Regions from separate parts of the Streptomyces sp. NBC_01171 genome, predicted to be linked through region 1. Evidence: riboswitches for the same ligand, from Rfam matches in the RefSeq annotation. Region 1 holds a riboswitch; the other holds the start of a gene.
What was found. A riboswitch is a leader RNA that binds a small molecule or an ion and turns the genes downstream of it on or off. The one in region 1 is predicted to bind cobalamin.
Positions count from the first base shown of each region.

Region 2: linked by a shared signal. The riboswitch ahead of OG448_RS01125 (CbtB-domain containing protein) and the one ahead of OG448_RS23630 (cobalamin biosynthesis protein) in region 1 are both predicted to bind cobalamin.

Region 1 covers NZ_CP108609.1:5,136,628-5,144,016, reverse strand. The annotation lists gene OG448_RS23655 (alpha/beta hydrolase) at 1-577, opposite strand, end outside; gene OG448_RS23650 (class II aldolase/adducin family protein) at 628-1,293, opposite strand; gene OG448_RS23645 (lysozyme) at 1,464-2,240, shown strand; gene OG448_RS23640 (anion permease) at 2,382-3,635, shown strand; gene OG448_RS23635 (hypothetical protein) at 3,663-3,884, shown strand; cobalamin riboswitch at 4,013-4,145, shown strand; gene OG448_RS23630 (cobalamin biosynthesis protein) at 4,244-5,185, shown strand; gene OG448_RS23625 (cobyric acid synthase) at 5,182-6,690, shown strand; gene cobN (cobaltochelatase subunit CobN) at 6,687-7,389, shown strand, end outside.
Region 2 covers NZ_CP108609.1:238,016-245,404, reverse strand. The annotation lists gene OG448_RS01140 (GlxA family transcriptional regulator) at 1-682, opposite strand, end outside; gene OG448_RS01135 (BTAD domain-containing putative transcriptional regulator) at 801-3,545, shown strand; gene OG448_RS01130 (DUF4232 domain-containing protein) at 4,081-4,770, shown strand; cobalamin riboswitch at 4,845-4,977, shown strand; gene OG448_RS01125 (CbtB-domain containing protein) at 5,016-5,237, shown strand; gene OG448_RS01120 (CbtA family protein) at 5,259-6,014, shown strand; gene OG448_RS01115 (histidine phosphatase family protein) at 6,064-6,633, opposite strand; gene OG448_RS01110 (amidohydrolase) at 6,829-7,389, opposite strand, start outside.

The DNA of each region.
Region 1 (7,389 bases):
CGCCGCGGTAGGCGAGGGCCAGGACGGGCAGTCCGAGGGCGTGCAGCATCCCCATGACGTTGAGGGTCTGCTCGCGGGTGGTGCCCAACCCGTGCACGGCGATGACCCAGGTGTCCCGGGGACCGGGCACGAACCAGGCGGGGAGCGGGCCGAGTTCGCCGGGGATGTCGATGTCGGCGTACTCCAGGCCGAGGGCGGAGCCGGGGTCGCCCACGTACGCGTTGGGCGTGAGCCAGGCGGGGTCGCCGGGGGCGAAGGCGCCGTGGGTGAGGCGTTCGAGGCGGCGTACGACGGTGTCGGGGCTCTGCTCGGCCCCCTCCAGCACCGGGCCGACGACGGCGTGCGAACCGTTGCCCGCGAGGCCGTAGACGCCGGGGCGCCGGGAGGCGAGATCACGAGTGAGGGTGATCCGGCCGCCCTCGAGACCGTGCACGGTGAGCCGGGGTTCGGTGGGCAGCGGGCGGCCGGGCGGCAGCTTCAGCGCGGCACCGCTGGCCAGCCTTCCGACGGCCACGGACGCGGCGCCCGCGGCCAGCACGGCACCGATCGCGGCGGCGACTACATGGACTTTGCGCACGCGTCCAGTGTCACGGGCCGGGCGGGTCCCGGCCAGTGGAGCCCCCACGCTCAGCGCTGCCCGTACCCCCGCAGCCGCTCCCCCGCCTCCGCCAGCTCCGCCTCGCTCAGCAGCGACGGGGTCAGGCCCGGTACCGAGGACGCCGTGAGCCAGACGCGGCACATCCACTCCAGTTGGGCGGTGCGGTCGTAGGCGCGGTCCAGGGTGTCCCCGTAGGTGAGCGTGCCGTGGTTGCGCAACAGGCAGCCGGAGCGGTCCTCGAGAGCCCGGAGCACGTGGGCGGCGAGTTCGGGGGTGCCGTAGGGGGCGTAGCGGGCGACCCGTACGGGGCCGCCCAGGGCGCCGGTCATGTAGTGGATCGCGGGCAGCTCGGTGACCAGGGTGGAGACGGCGGTGGCGTGCACGGCGTGGGTGTGGACGACCGCGCCGGCGTCGGTGGCGCGGTACACCGCGAGGTGCATGGGGAGTTCGCTGGTCGGCACCAGGGACCCGAGCACCTGGCGGCCGGAGAGGTCTACGCCGGTGATGTCGGCCGGGGTGAGCCGGTCGTAGGGCACGCCCGAGGGGGTGACCAGCACGGTGTCACCCACCCGTACGGAGACGTTGCCGGAGGTGCCGACGACCAGCCCGTCGGCGACGGTCCGCCGCGCGGTGGCCACCAGCTCGTCCCAGGCCCGCGCCTCGTCGCCGTCCACGTCCCGCCGCTGTTCCGCCATGCCGCGATCCTGCCAGGAGGCGGCCGGGCGTGTGCCCGCTTCGGCCCCCTCCACACGCCACCGAACGAGCGAAACCGTCCAGAAACGCCACAAATAGTCACACTTCTGACGACCCACCGGCTTTCACTGATCCCTCTTGCCCGCTGGACCACGTTTCGCCGGGGGACCGCATGGCCCGTGACCGCTCATCAACCCGTCGCCGCGCGGGCGTCCTCGCGGCGGCCCTCTCGGCCCTCACCCTCACCGGGGCCCTCACCGCCGCCCACGCCCCGCTGACAGCGAAGTCGGCGAAGCCCGAGCTGCGCAGGACCCAGCCCAAGGGGCACGACGTCTCCTCGCATCAGAAGCACGTCGACTGGCGGTCGGCCCGCGCCGACGGCGCCCGGTTCGCGTACATCAAGGCGACCGAGTCCACGACCTACCGCAACCCCTACTTCGCCGGGCAGTACAACGGCGCCCGCCGGGCCGGCCTGGTCCGGGGCGCGTACCACTTCGCCCTGCCGGACCGTTCCTCCGGCGCCGCGCAGGCCGCGTACCTCGTCCGGCACGGCGGCGACTGGCAGGCGGACGGGGTGACGCTGCCGCCCGCGCTGGACATCGAGTACAACCCGTATGACAAGCACCACAGGTGCTACGGGCTGAGCCGGACGCGGATGGTGCGCTGGATCAGGTCCTTCAGCGACGAGGTGCGCCGGGAGACCGGCCGCCGCCCGGTCATCTACACCACCGCCAACTGGTGGACCGCCTGCACCGGGAACAGCCGCGCCTTCTCCGCCGACCACGCGCTGTGGATCGCGAGCCACGGCTCCTCGGGCCCCGGCAGACTGCCCGGCGGCTGGCGGTACTGGACCTTCTGGCAGCACGGCACCAACGGCAGGCTGCCGGGTGACCAGGATCTCTTCGGCGGCTCGTCTAGCCGGCTGCGGGCCTTCGCGCGCGGGCGCTGAACGGGCCCCGCAGGGCCGCCGGAAGCGCCCGGAATCCGGGGTGCCGCTTCCGGCACCAAGGCGCCCGGCCCAGTTCACCTTCCGTTCACCCAGGTTGCCTACGTTCATCCTGCCAACGACTTCGAACGATTGCCTGGGTAAATGGAAAGCTTCTCGCTGATCCTCGCGATAGTGGTGATAACCGCGCTCGCGTTCGATTTCACGAACGGTTTCCACGACACCGCCAACGCGATGGCCACCACCATCTCGACCGGCGCTCTCAAGCCCAAGGTCGCGGTGGCCATGTCCGCCGCGCTCAACCTGGTGGGCGCTTTCCTCTCGGTGGAGGTCGCCAACACGATCTCCAAGGGTCTCGTCGACGAGACCGGCATCCGTCCCGAGGTCATCTTCGCGGCCCTGACCGGCGCGATCCTCTGGAACCTCCTGACCTGGCTGGTGGGCCTGCCCTCCAGCTCCTCGCACGCCCTGATGGGCGGCCTCGTCGGTGCCACCGTCGCCTCGGCGGGCTTCGGCGCCGTCCACGGCGAGGTGCTGGTGACCAAGGTGCTGCTCCCGGCGGTCGCCGCGCCCATCGTGGCGGGCCTCGCCACGATGTTCGCCACCCGCCTCTCCTACGGCATCGGCCGGGACGGCGACACCGCCGCGACCCGCAAGGGCTACCGCGCCGGCCAGATCGCCTCGGCCGGCCTGGTCTCCCTGGCGCACGGCACCAACGACGCGCAGAAGACCATGGGCATCATCACCCTCGCGCTGATCGCGGGCGGTGCCCTCTCCCCCGGCTCCAACCCTCCCACCTGGGTGATCCTCTCCGCCGGCCTGGCCATCGCGCTCGGCACCTACATCGGCGGCTGGCGCATCATCCGCACCATGGGCAAGGGCCTGACCGACCTGGAGCCCCGTCAGGGCTTCGCCGCGCAGACCAGCGCCGCGACCGCGATCCTGGCCTCCTCGCACCTCGGCTTCTCCCTCTCCACCACCCACGTCGTCTCCGGCTCGGTGATGGGCGCGGGCCTCGGCCGCAAGGGCGGGGTGGTCCGCTGGTCCACCGCGAGCCGCATGTTCGTCGCCTGGGCGCTGACCCTGCCGGCCGCCGCGCTGGTCGGCGCGGGCGCCGAGGCCGTGTCCGGCCTGGGCGGCTGGGGCACCGGGCTGGTCGCGCTCTTCCTGATCGGCTCCAGCTTCGCCATCTGGAAGATCTCCCGCCGCGAGGTCATCGACCACAACCACGTCACCGCCGAGGAGTACGTCGAGCCGGCCGGTGTGGTGACCACCGCGATGGCCATGGTCACCCCGCCCCCCGTCGGCATCGTCGCGGACGACCTGACGGCCACCATCCCGGCCGCCGCCGAGTCCGCGCCCGCTCCCGCCACCACCGCGCCGTCGGCCCGGGTCTGACCACCCGGCAACTGGAGGAACATCCCCATGAAGATCGACTGGGCGGCCCTCGGCTCCGTCTTCGGCGTCAGCCTCGTGGTCACGGTGGCCCTGGTGGGCCTGTTCACCCTCGGCGTCAGCGGACTGGCCCGCCGCGAGCGCGCGGTGGCCACCGGCGGCTCGGCCCCGCTCGCGGTGACCGGCGCCTACGCCTGCTTCGCCGCCTGCGCGGCGGCGGTGGCCTACGGCTTCTATCTGATCGTCGCCTAGCACCGCACCTGGTGAGGCCCCCGCACGGCATGTGCCGCGCGGGGGCCTTCCGCTGTTCCCACCGGTGCCGGTGTGGGGCTCCCCACACTCTTCTCCCGCAGGTCACAGGCAGGTTGACGGTCCTTCCGGGCACGTGGTGGACTTCGCGGGCCATGTACGGCGACAGCAGAGGAAGCCGGTGCGAATCCGGCGCGGTCCCGCCACTGTCACCGGGGAGAAGTCCCCGGGAGCCAGGAACTCTCGTCGCCGGTCTCGTCGAACCAGGGCGTGGACACCCTGAGTGAGGACCTACCGTGATGCCCGGCCGCCGCCCGAGAACCCGCACCAGGAACACCGGCACGCCCACGGCGAGCTAGCCGATGGGCGCCGATCGCTCGTACGCGTACGGTGCCGCCGCCGGCCTCCTCGGTGATCTCCTCCTGGGCGATCCCCACCGCATGCACCCCGTCGCCGCCTTCGGGCGGGCCGCCGGGCGGGTGGAGCGCGCGCTGTGGCACGACCACCGCGGCTGGGGCGCGCTGCACACCCTGGTGTGCGCCGGAGGCGCCACCGCGCTAGGAGTGGTGGCCGCACGCGCCGTACGCCCCTCTGCCGCCGCCTCCGCCGCGCTGACCGCCGCCGCCACCTGGGCCGTCGTGGGCGGTACTTCGCTCGCCCGCGAGGCGCGCGCCGTCGGCCGCGCCCTGGAGCGCGGCGACCTGGCGGCCGCGCGGGCCCGGCTGCCGCATCTGTGCGGGCGCGACCCGCAGGCGCTGGACGCCGACGCGATCGCGCGCGCCGTCGTGGAGTCGGTCGCGGAGAACACCTCCGACGCCGTGGTGGGCGCCCTGGTGTGGGGTGCGGTGGCCGGGGTGCCGGGGCTGCTGGGCTTCCGGGCCGTGAACACGCTGGACGCGATGGTCGGGCACAAGTCGCCCCGGCTGCGCCGCTTCGGCTGGGCCTCCGCCCGGCTGGACGACGTGGCCGGCTGGCCGGGCGCCCGGCTGACCGCCGTACTCGCCGTGCTCGCCGGGGACGACCCGCGTGGGGCGGTACGGGCCTGGCGGGCGGACGCGCACCGGCATCCGAGCCCCAACGCGGGCCCGGTGGAAGCCTCGTTCGCGGGCGCGCTCGGCGTCCGGCTGGGCGGCACCCTCTCCTACGGCGGCCGCGTCGAGCACCGGCCCGTACTCAACGGCACCGGGCGGCCCGTCCGGGTCGCCGACATCGGGCGGGCCGTACGGCTCTCCCGCCGGGTCGGTCTGCTCGCGCTCGGCGTCACCGTCGCCGGGCGCCTCATCGGGAAGGGGCGGGGCAGGTGAGTGGTGGTCTGCTGGTCGCGGGGACGACCTCCGACGCCGGCAAGAGCGTCGTGACGGCCGGGATCTGCCGGTGGCTGGTCCGGCAGGGCGTCAAGGTGGCGCCGTTCAAGGGACAGAACATGTCTCTCAACTCCTTCGTGACCCGTGAGGGCGCGGAGATCGGCCGGGCGCAGGCCATGCAGGCACAGGCGTGCCGTGTGGAGCCGACCGCGCTGATGAACCCCGTGCTGCTCAAGCCCGGCGGCGAGCGCAGCAGCCAAGTGGTGCTGCTGGGGAAGCCGGTGGGCGAGCTGAGCGCGCGCGGCTACCACGGTGGGCGTCAACAGGCTTTGCTGGGAACGGTGTTGGAGTGCCTGGCCGAGTTGCGGGGCACGTATGACGCGGTGATCTGTGAGGGTGCGGGCTCGCCCGCCGAGATCAACCTGCGGCGCACCGACATCGTCAACATGGGCGTCGCGCGCGGCGCGGGGCTGCCCGTCCTCGTCGTCGGCGACATCGACCGGGGCGGTGTCTTCGCCTCCTTCTTCGGCACCGTCGCGCTGCTCTCCCCCGAGGACCAGGCGCTGGTCGCCGGGTTCCTGGTGAACAAGTTCCGCGGCGATGTGACGCTGCTGGAACCGGGCCTGGACATGCTGCGCGGCCTCACCGGACGGCACACCTACGGCGTGCTGCCGTTCCGGCACGGGCTCGGCATCGACGAGGAGGACGGCCTCAGGGTCTCCCTGCGCGGGACCGTACGGGAGTCGGCCGTCGCTCCCCCGCACGGCGAGGACGTACTGCGGGTCGCCGTGTGCGCGGTCCCGCTGATGTCCAACTTCACGGACGTGGACGCCCTCGCCGCCGAACCCGGCGTCGTGGTCCGCTTCGTGGACCGGCCCGAGGAACTGGCCGACGCCGACCTCGTGGTGGTGCCGGGCACGCGCGGGACCGTACGGGCGCTGCGATGGCTGCGCGAGCGGGGTCTCGCGGACGCGCTCGCGCGCCGGGCCGCCGAGGGACGCCCGGTACTCGGGATCTGCGGCGGCTTCCAGGTGCTCGGTGAGCACATCGAGGACGACGTCGAGTCGCGCGCCGGAAGCGTGCCGGGGCTCGGACTGCTCCCCGTGCGGGTGCGGTTCCACCCCGAGAAGACCCTCGCCCGGCCCGTCGGGGAAGCCCTCGGCGAGCCCGTCGAGGGGTACGAGATCCACCACGGGATCGCCGAGGTGCTGGGCGGCACGTCCTTCCTGGACGGCTGCCGCACCGGCCAGGTCTGGGGCACCCACTGGCACGGCTCGCTGGAGTCGGACGGCTTCCGGCGCGCCTTCCTTCGCGAAGTCGCCGCCGCCTCCGGGCGCCGCTTCGTCCCGGCCCCCGACACCTCGTTCGCCGCGCTGCGCGAGGAGCAGCTCGACCTGCTCGGCGACCTCATCGAACACCACGCGGACACGGACGCGCTCTGGCGGCTCATCGAGTCGGGCGCGCCCGCAGGACTGCCCTTCATTCCACCGGGAGCGCCCGCATGAGCACAGTGTTGTTGCTGTCCACCGCCGACACGGACCTGCTGGCCGCCCGCGCCAGCGGCGCCGACTACCGGATCGGCAACCCGTCCCGCGTCGACGCAGGAGCCGACCTGCCCGCCCTGCTCGACGGCGCGGACCTCGCGGTCGTCCGGCTGCTGGGCGGCAAGCGGGCCTGGGAGGACGGACTCGCCGCGCTGAAGACGTCCGGGGTGCCGACGGTGCTGCTGGGCGGCGAGAGCGTGCCGGACGCCGAGCTGATGGCCGAGTCGACCGCCCCGGCCGGGGTCGTCGCGGAGGCGCTGCGCTATCTGGTCGAGGGCGGCCCGGCGAACCTGCTGGAGCTGTCCCGGTTCCTCTCCGACACCGTCCTGCTGACCGGCGAGGGCTTCGAAGAGCCGCACCGGATGCCGGAGTTCGGACTGCACGGTGCCTACGAACAGCGGCCCGGCCGGCCGACCGTGGGCGTGCTCTTCTACCGGGCCCACGAACTCAGCGGCAACACCGCCTTCGTGGACACGCTCTGCGCGGCCATCGAGGAGCACGGCGCCAACGCCCTTCCGGTGTACTGCGGTTCGCTGCGCGACGCGGACGCCGGGCTGTACGAGCTGCTGGGCCGGGCCGACGCCCTGATCGCCACCGTGCTCGCGGCAGGCGGCGCGCACGCCTCGGCCGCCTCGGCGGGCGGCGACGAGGAGGCGTGGG
Region 2 (7,389 bases), 4.9 Mb from region 1:
GCTCACCGAGCCGGTGCAGCGCCCACTCCCGGGTCGCGGCGAACCGCTCGCCCAGCGGCTCCGGCACACTGCGTGGCACGTACTGCGCCTGACCCCCGCTGCGATAGGGGGCCGCGACCAGCCGCCGGGCCGCGTGGTTGGACGCGGCCACCCCCAGCTCGCCGCGCAGCATGTGCAGGCACAGGTCGATGCCGGAGGCCGCTCCGGCCGACGTGAGCACGCTGCCCTCGTCCACGAACAGCACGTTCTCGTCCACTCGGATCAGCGGGTACCGGGCCGCCAGGGCGCGCGCGTAGTGCCAGTGCGTGGTGGCCCGTCTGCCGTCCAGCAGGCCGGTGGCCGCCAGCGCGAACGCCCCCGTGGAGATCGCCGCGAGCCGCGCACCCCGCCCGTGGGCCGCGACCAGCGCCGCCACCACCGGCTCCGGCGGGTCCTCCCGGTCCGGGAACCGGTAGCCCGGAACGAATACCACGTCCGCCCACTCCAGCGCCTCAAGGCCGTGCGCCACGTGGTACGACAGGCCGTCGCCGCCCGTCACCAGACCCGGCGCGGCCCCGCACACCCGCACCTCGTACGGCATGCTCGCGCGGGTCGTGAACACCTGCGCCGGGATACCCACGTCGAGCGGCTTGGCGCCCTCCAGGACGAGAACGGCGACACGGCGGAAACGGGAGGACGGCACGGGCAGCAGCGTACGCAAGACCGTCGGCGAGGTCGGCGCGAAACCCCCGTCAGGCGCCGGGCAAACCCCCGATATGCTGCTCTTTCTCCTGTACCGGCCGCCTCGGAAGGACCGACCCGTGGAGTTCCGGCTGCTCGGCACCGTCTCCGTCGACACCCGGCGCGGGCCGCTGCCGCTCGGTCCCGCCAAGCGCCGCAGCCTGCTCGCGGCGCTGCTGCTGTCGGCCAACACCCCGGTGTCGATGGGCCGGTTGACCGCCTGTCTGTGGGACGACGAGCCCCCGAGCCAGGCGCGCGGTGTCATCCAGGGCCATGTGTCCCGGCTGCGCGCCCTGCTCGCCGAGGGCGACGCGGAGGCGTACGGCGTCGAACTCCTCACCGCCGGGGACGCGTACGCGCTGCGGCTGCCGGAAACCCTGCTCGACGCCCAGCGTTTCGAGGAACTGCTCACCCTCGCCCGTGAACAGCGCGACCCCGCCGACGCGGTGCTCATGCTCGGCGACGCCCTCGCCCTGTGGCGCGGCCCCGCCCTCGGCGGCGCCTTCGCCGGACCGCCGCTCCAGGCCGCCGCGCACTCCCTTGAGGAGTCCCGACTCTCCGCCGTGGAGCAACTGGCGCTCGTCTACGGCAGGTTGGGTGAACATCACCGGGCCGCCGCCGTACTGCGCACCGAGGCCGTCGCGCACCCGCTGCGCGAGTCGCTGTCCGCCGCGCTGATGACCGCCCTGTACCAGGCGGGCCGGCAGTCGGAGGCGCTCGACTGGTTCCACCGCACCCGCAGGCTCCTCGCGGACGAACTCGGCATCGACCCCGGCCGTGAACTCGCCGACGCCTACGGGCTGATCCTGCGCGGCGACCCCGTACCGGAGCTGCTCGTCCCGCGTTCGGAGGCCGAACCCGCTCGGCTTCCCGTCCCTCCCCGCCCCGCCCTCGTGCCCGCCGAGGCGCACGCCGACCTGCTGCCCCGCGCGCCCCGCGGCTTCCACGGGCGGGGCGCGGAACTCGCCGCGCTCGGCCGGGCCGCCGCCGGGGAGGCGCCGGTGTGCCTGGTGACCGGGCCCGCCGGGGTCGGCAAGACCGCCCTCGCGCTGTGGTGGGCGCACCGCAACGCCGACGCCTTCCCCGACGGACGGCTCTTCGCCGACCTGCACGGCTTCAGCGACACCGGCGAGCCGTCGGTGACCGAGGTGCTGCGCGAGTTCCTGCTCGCCCTCGGGGTGCCGCCGCGCCGGATACCGGAATCGGCCGCGGCCGCCGCCGCGCTGTTCCGTACCCTCACCGACCGGCTGCGGCTGCTGGTCGTCCTCGACAACGCGCGTGACTCCGCCACCGTCCGCGCCCTGCTTCCCGGCGGCGCCGACTGCGTCACCGTCGTCACCAGCCGCCACCGTCTGGAGGGGCTCATCGCCTCCGACGCGGCCCGGCCCGTCCCCCTCGGCACGCTGGACGCGCAGGACGGTACGGCGCTGCTCGCGGGCGTCCTCGGTGAGGAACGGGTGCTCGGGGAACCGGTGGCCGCGCGCAGGCTCGCCGAGCTCTGCGGCGGACTCCCGCTGGCCCTCAGGGTCACGGCGGCCCGGCTCGCGGGCCGCCCGCAGTGGACCTTGGCCCACCTCGCGGACGAACTCGCGGACGAGCGCGGCCGGCTGGCCCACCTCGCCGTCGACGACACCGGGGTCCCGGCCGCCCTCCGTCTGACCGTGCAGCACCTTCCCGGCGAGGCCGCGCACCACTTCGGCCGGCTCGGCCACCACCCCGGCACCCACTTCGACCCGTACACCGCGGCCGCCCTCTCCGGCACCGACCCGCTGACCGCCGCCCGCGCCCTCGAACGCCTCGGCGCCGCCCACCTCGTCACCGAGACCGCGCCCGGCCGCTGGGAACTGCACGACCTCGTACGCCTCTACGCCCGCGACCTCGACCCGGCGACCGGCCCCCAGGCGCTCACCGGCGTCCTGGACCACTACATCGCCACCGCCCTCGCCGCCACCGAGACGGCCCAGCCGGGCGGCGAACCCTGCTTCGCGCTCCCGGCGGACTTCCAACGCCCGTCCGCCGTCCGCGACTTCGTCGACCGCGCGGAGGCGATGGGCTGGCTGGCCGCCGAACGGGAGGACCTGGCACGGGCGGTGACCGCCGCGCGGGCCGCCGGCCTGGACGACCGGGCCTGGCGGATCATCCTCCTCCAGTGGCCCCAGGTGGTGTGGCGCTCGCGGGACAACTGGGTGCCGCTGCTGTACACGGCCCTGGAGTGCGCCCAGGCCGTGGCGGACCCGTACGCCGAGTCCCGCGTCCGCACCCTGCTGGGCTGGGTCCTGAGCGAGGAGGGCCGCCTGACGGACGCCCTCACCCTCCTCGAACCCTCACCCGCCCTGGCCCGCCGCACCGCCGACCGCCTCGGCGAGGCCACCGCCCTCGTCAACCTGGCCGTGGTCCAGTCCGCCCAGGGCGACCTGGACGCGGCCCTGTCCAACTGCGCCCGCGCCGCCACCCTGGCCCGCGACGAGGGCAACACCCATACGGAAATGCTCGCCCTCCTCCACCTCTCCCGCGCCCACCTGACGTCCGGCCGGCCGAAGGAGGCCCTCCGGATCGCCCGCACGGCCCTGGACCTCGGCCCCGAACACGAGGAAGCGGCCCGCACGTCCCTCCTCCACACGGTCTGCGGCGAGGCCCACCTCGCCCTCGGCGAGGAACCCGAGGCCATCCCTCTCCTGGAACGCGCCGCCGACGAGGCGGAGTCCGCCGGGTACGACGAGGGAGCGGTCCGAGCCCTTGAGGTCCTGCTGCGGGTGAGCGGACGGGCGGACCACCGGCGGCGGCATGAGGAGGCGGTGCGGAGGCTTGCGGGGGAGGACCTGTAGCGGGAGCTGTCGCTACGGTGACCCCGTGTGCCTCTACGCCGTGAACCCCTACAAGCTCCACTACGCGTGTCTCTCGTGCCGGGTCAGTTTTAAGCGGCATGCGGACCGGGAGCATGCCTGCCCGAACTGTGCCCGGCCGCTCGTGTGTGCCGGGCGGGACTTCGCTCCGCCGCGTCGGCGGGATGTCGCGGGGTGGTCGGTGGTCGCCGTGGTGCTGGGGGAGGGGCTGCGGTTCGACGGGCGGTCGGGCTGTGGGTGCCGGAAGGAGCCGAAGTACCGGCCTCGGACGCGGGCGGAGTTGCGGGTACGGCGGATCGTTGCCTTGCGGGACGGGGTGGTGCTGGCCGAGGTGTTGGGGCGGGGCGATCCGTCGACCCCCTCCGAGATGGGGTCCGGCATGGCGTCAGAGGGGCGTTAGCCGGACGTCAGCGGGACGCCAGCGGGGGCGGTGAGAGTTGGGGTGTCAGCAGGTCAGCGGCTGGCCGGCGGTTCGGAAGGACCGTTGTCGACGTTTCACCTCTCGGGGGAAATCATCATGAACGCTTCGCGCCGTACGGCATTCTTCTCCGTCGCTGCTTCTGCCGCGCTCGCCTTCTCGCTGTCCGCCTGTCAGAGCGGGGAGGGGACCAAGGCCGAGGGGGCGGCGCCCGTTGCCAAGGACTCGGTCTCCGCTTCCGCCGCTGCCTCCGCGCCTGCGGCCGCCGGTACGAGCACCAGCAACAACACCGGCTCCGGTACCAGCACCGCCGTCGGGACCGCGCACAAGTCCGACTCCAAGTCCTCCGGAGCCAAGAAGGGCACCGCCACCCCCCTCTGCCGCGCCCAGGACGTCAAGGTCAGCTCCGAGCGTCAGGACGGGCCGCCGTACACCCACATCATCCTGACCGCGCGGAACACCTCGGGTCACCGTTGCGAGATGGCCGGGTTCCCGCACATCCAGTTCCTGGAGAGCCACAAGCAGGACGTGCCGTCCGTGGCGAAGAGCAAGCCGGCCGGGCCGACGGTGCTGAACCCCGGTGACCCGGCGTTCGCACTGGTCAAGCTGTCCGACGGTGGGGTGGACGAGGACAACGAGGTGGTGACCGCGTTCCAGTTGGTGCTGGAGGGCGACTCCACGGTCATCGCGGTGGACTCCTCGGCCGGTGGCGGCCTCGCCGTCGACCCCGCCAGGACGCTCACCGGCTACTGGACGACCGAACTGCGCAACGGGGCCGACGACTTCTGACCCGTACCCCCGCGGACGCCCCCTCGGGAGAGGAAGATCACCCGTGGGGGCGCGGTCTTGGCCAGGCAGGGCGCACGCGGTACCGTCGGGGCGATATCGACGACGGCGAAACGGAAGCCGGTGAGAAACCGGCACGGTCGCGCCACTGTGTGCGCGGTCCCGCGAGGGACCGTGCGAGTCAGACCCGTGGCCGTCGTCCTGTGCACCACCGAGATGGGACGCGAACTCCCAGAGGAGGTACTGCCATGGCGCAGACCGTCGCTCAGCCGACAGCCGGAAACCCCGCCGTTCCCGCCAAGCTGCCGCTGAAGGAGATAGCGCCCTGGGCGGTCTTCTTCGGCATCCTCATGCTGGTCCTGCTGTACTTCGTCGGCGCCGAGCAGGGTGCCACCTCCGTGTTCAACGGCACGGACGTCCACGAGTGGGTGCACGACGCCCGCCACCTGCTCGGCTTCCCCTGCCACTGACGCGAGGGACGCCGCTCACCCATGAACTCCGCAACCGTGAGAAACCTCCTCGTGCGGGGCATGCTCGCCGGCCTCGGCGCCGGAGTGCTCGCCCTGATCGCCGCGTACTTCCTCGGCGAGCCCAACGTGGACAGCGCCATCGGCTTCGAGGGCCACCACTCCCACGAGCACGAGGTCGAAGTCGTCTCCCGCTCGCTCCAGTCCACCGCCGGACTGGCCACCGGCGTCCTCGTCTACGGGGTCGCCTTCGGCGGCATCGCCGCGCTCGCCTACTGCTTCGCGCTCGGCCGCGTCGGGCGCTTCGGCCCCCGCGCGACCGCGCTGCTGCTGTCCGGCACCGCACTGCTCGCCGTGTACGTCGTGCCGTTCCTGAAGTACCCGGCCAACCCGCCCTCGGTCGGGGACCCGGACACCATCGGCAAGCGGACCTCGCTGTACTTCCTGATGATGCTGCTCAGCGTGCTCCTGGCGGTCGGCGCCACTCTGCTCGGCAAGCGGCTCGCCCCGCGCCTGGGCAACTGGTACGCGACCCTCGTCGCCGTGGCCGCCTTCGCCCTGCTGGCCGGGCTGGCGTACGCCTTCCTGCCGGTCGTCAACGAGGTGCCGGAACACTTCCCGGCCACCCTGCTGTGGCGGTTCCGCCTCTCCGCGCTGGCCATCCAGACGGTGCTGTGGGCCGGATTCGGGCTGCTCTTCGGCGAGTTGGCCGAGCGGCTGCTGAACCCCCGCCCCGCGGTGGAGCGCACCACGGGCCAGGCGGTCGCCGCCTCCCACTGAGCCGGTGACGTGACGACGAGAGGGGCCCCGGCGATGTCCGGGGCCCCTCTCACTCACCCCCGAGCGGGCGCCCCAGCCGCAGGTTCCAGCGCCCTGCCCGCCCGGACAGCTCCGTCGCGGTGAGCGGCGCCACGTCCAGCCGCCAGAACGCCCCGGCGGGCAGCCCCAGCGCGTGCACCACGGCCGCCCGCACCACCTCGGGCTCCACGACGGCGACCGTACGGCCCTCGGGTACCGACTCAAGCCAGCGTCCCACCCGCGCGCACACCTCCCGAACCGACTCCCCGCCCGGCGCCGCGCAGTCCGGGTCGGCCAGCCACCGGGCCACCGCCTCCCCCTCCGCCGAGCCGACCTCGGCCAGGGTGCGCCCCCGCCACCGCCCGGCGTCCAGCGGCCCAAGCTCCGCCGCCACCCCGCCCCGCAGCCTGAGCGCCTCGGCCGTCTCCCGGCACCGCGCACCCGGCGACAGCACCACCCGCGCCGCATCCGGCAACGTCCCGGCCGCCGCCCGCGCCCGCGCGGCTCCCGCCTCGTCGATGGACGAGGACCCGTCGTAGAACCGGGCCTCCCGCAGCGCGGGCCCGATGGCGGGCGAGACGAGCACCAGCCGACTGGTCACCCGAGAAACCTCCTGATGGCGAGAGAGCGCTCGTCCCCGCCCACAGCGGGACCGGGACGAACGGACGCTGCACTTGGCGCAGTACACCCCGCACGGTACGGGCCGCCGCCACCAGGTTCTCCAGCGGTGCCCGCGTCTCCGGCCAGGCGCGGGTCTTGGGTCGGACCCAGTGCGTATGACGGCGGTCGTTCTCGCTCACCGCTGTGGGGGCGCGCCCGGGTCCAGTTGGGCCAGTGCGGCCGTGACCAGAGCGGCCGTGCCGGTGTCCAGGGTGAGGCGGACGCTGGGGAGGTAGCGGGGGGAGTGGTTGTGGGGGAGGCCGCGGAACTTCTCGGCGGGCCCGGCGCCGGGGGCCGCCGCCCACTGGGTGGGGCCGACCGAGCCGAGCATCCAGTAGGCGCCCCGGATGCCGGGCCGGCCGTGCAGATGGCCGCCCGCGCCGGTGAGCAGCGGGAAGTCCTCCGTCGCCGACGACGCGGGCCAGCCGGTGACGCGGGCGGCGCCGAAGGCCGCCTGGTGGGCGGCGCGTACGGCCGCCGTGACGCCGGGGTCGGGCCGGGTGACCCCGGAGCGGGCCAGCTCGCGCACGGTGACCCGGGGCGGCAGCGCGGCCGAAGCGGCCTCCGCGCGCACCACCCGCTCCACCGCCGCCATGCCCCGGACGAGCGCCGCCTCCGAGAGGGCGCGGACGGTGACCCGCAGCTCGGCGCGGGTGGCTATGACGTTCCCGGTGCGCCCGGTGTCCCCGGCGCGCAG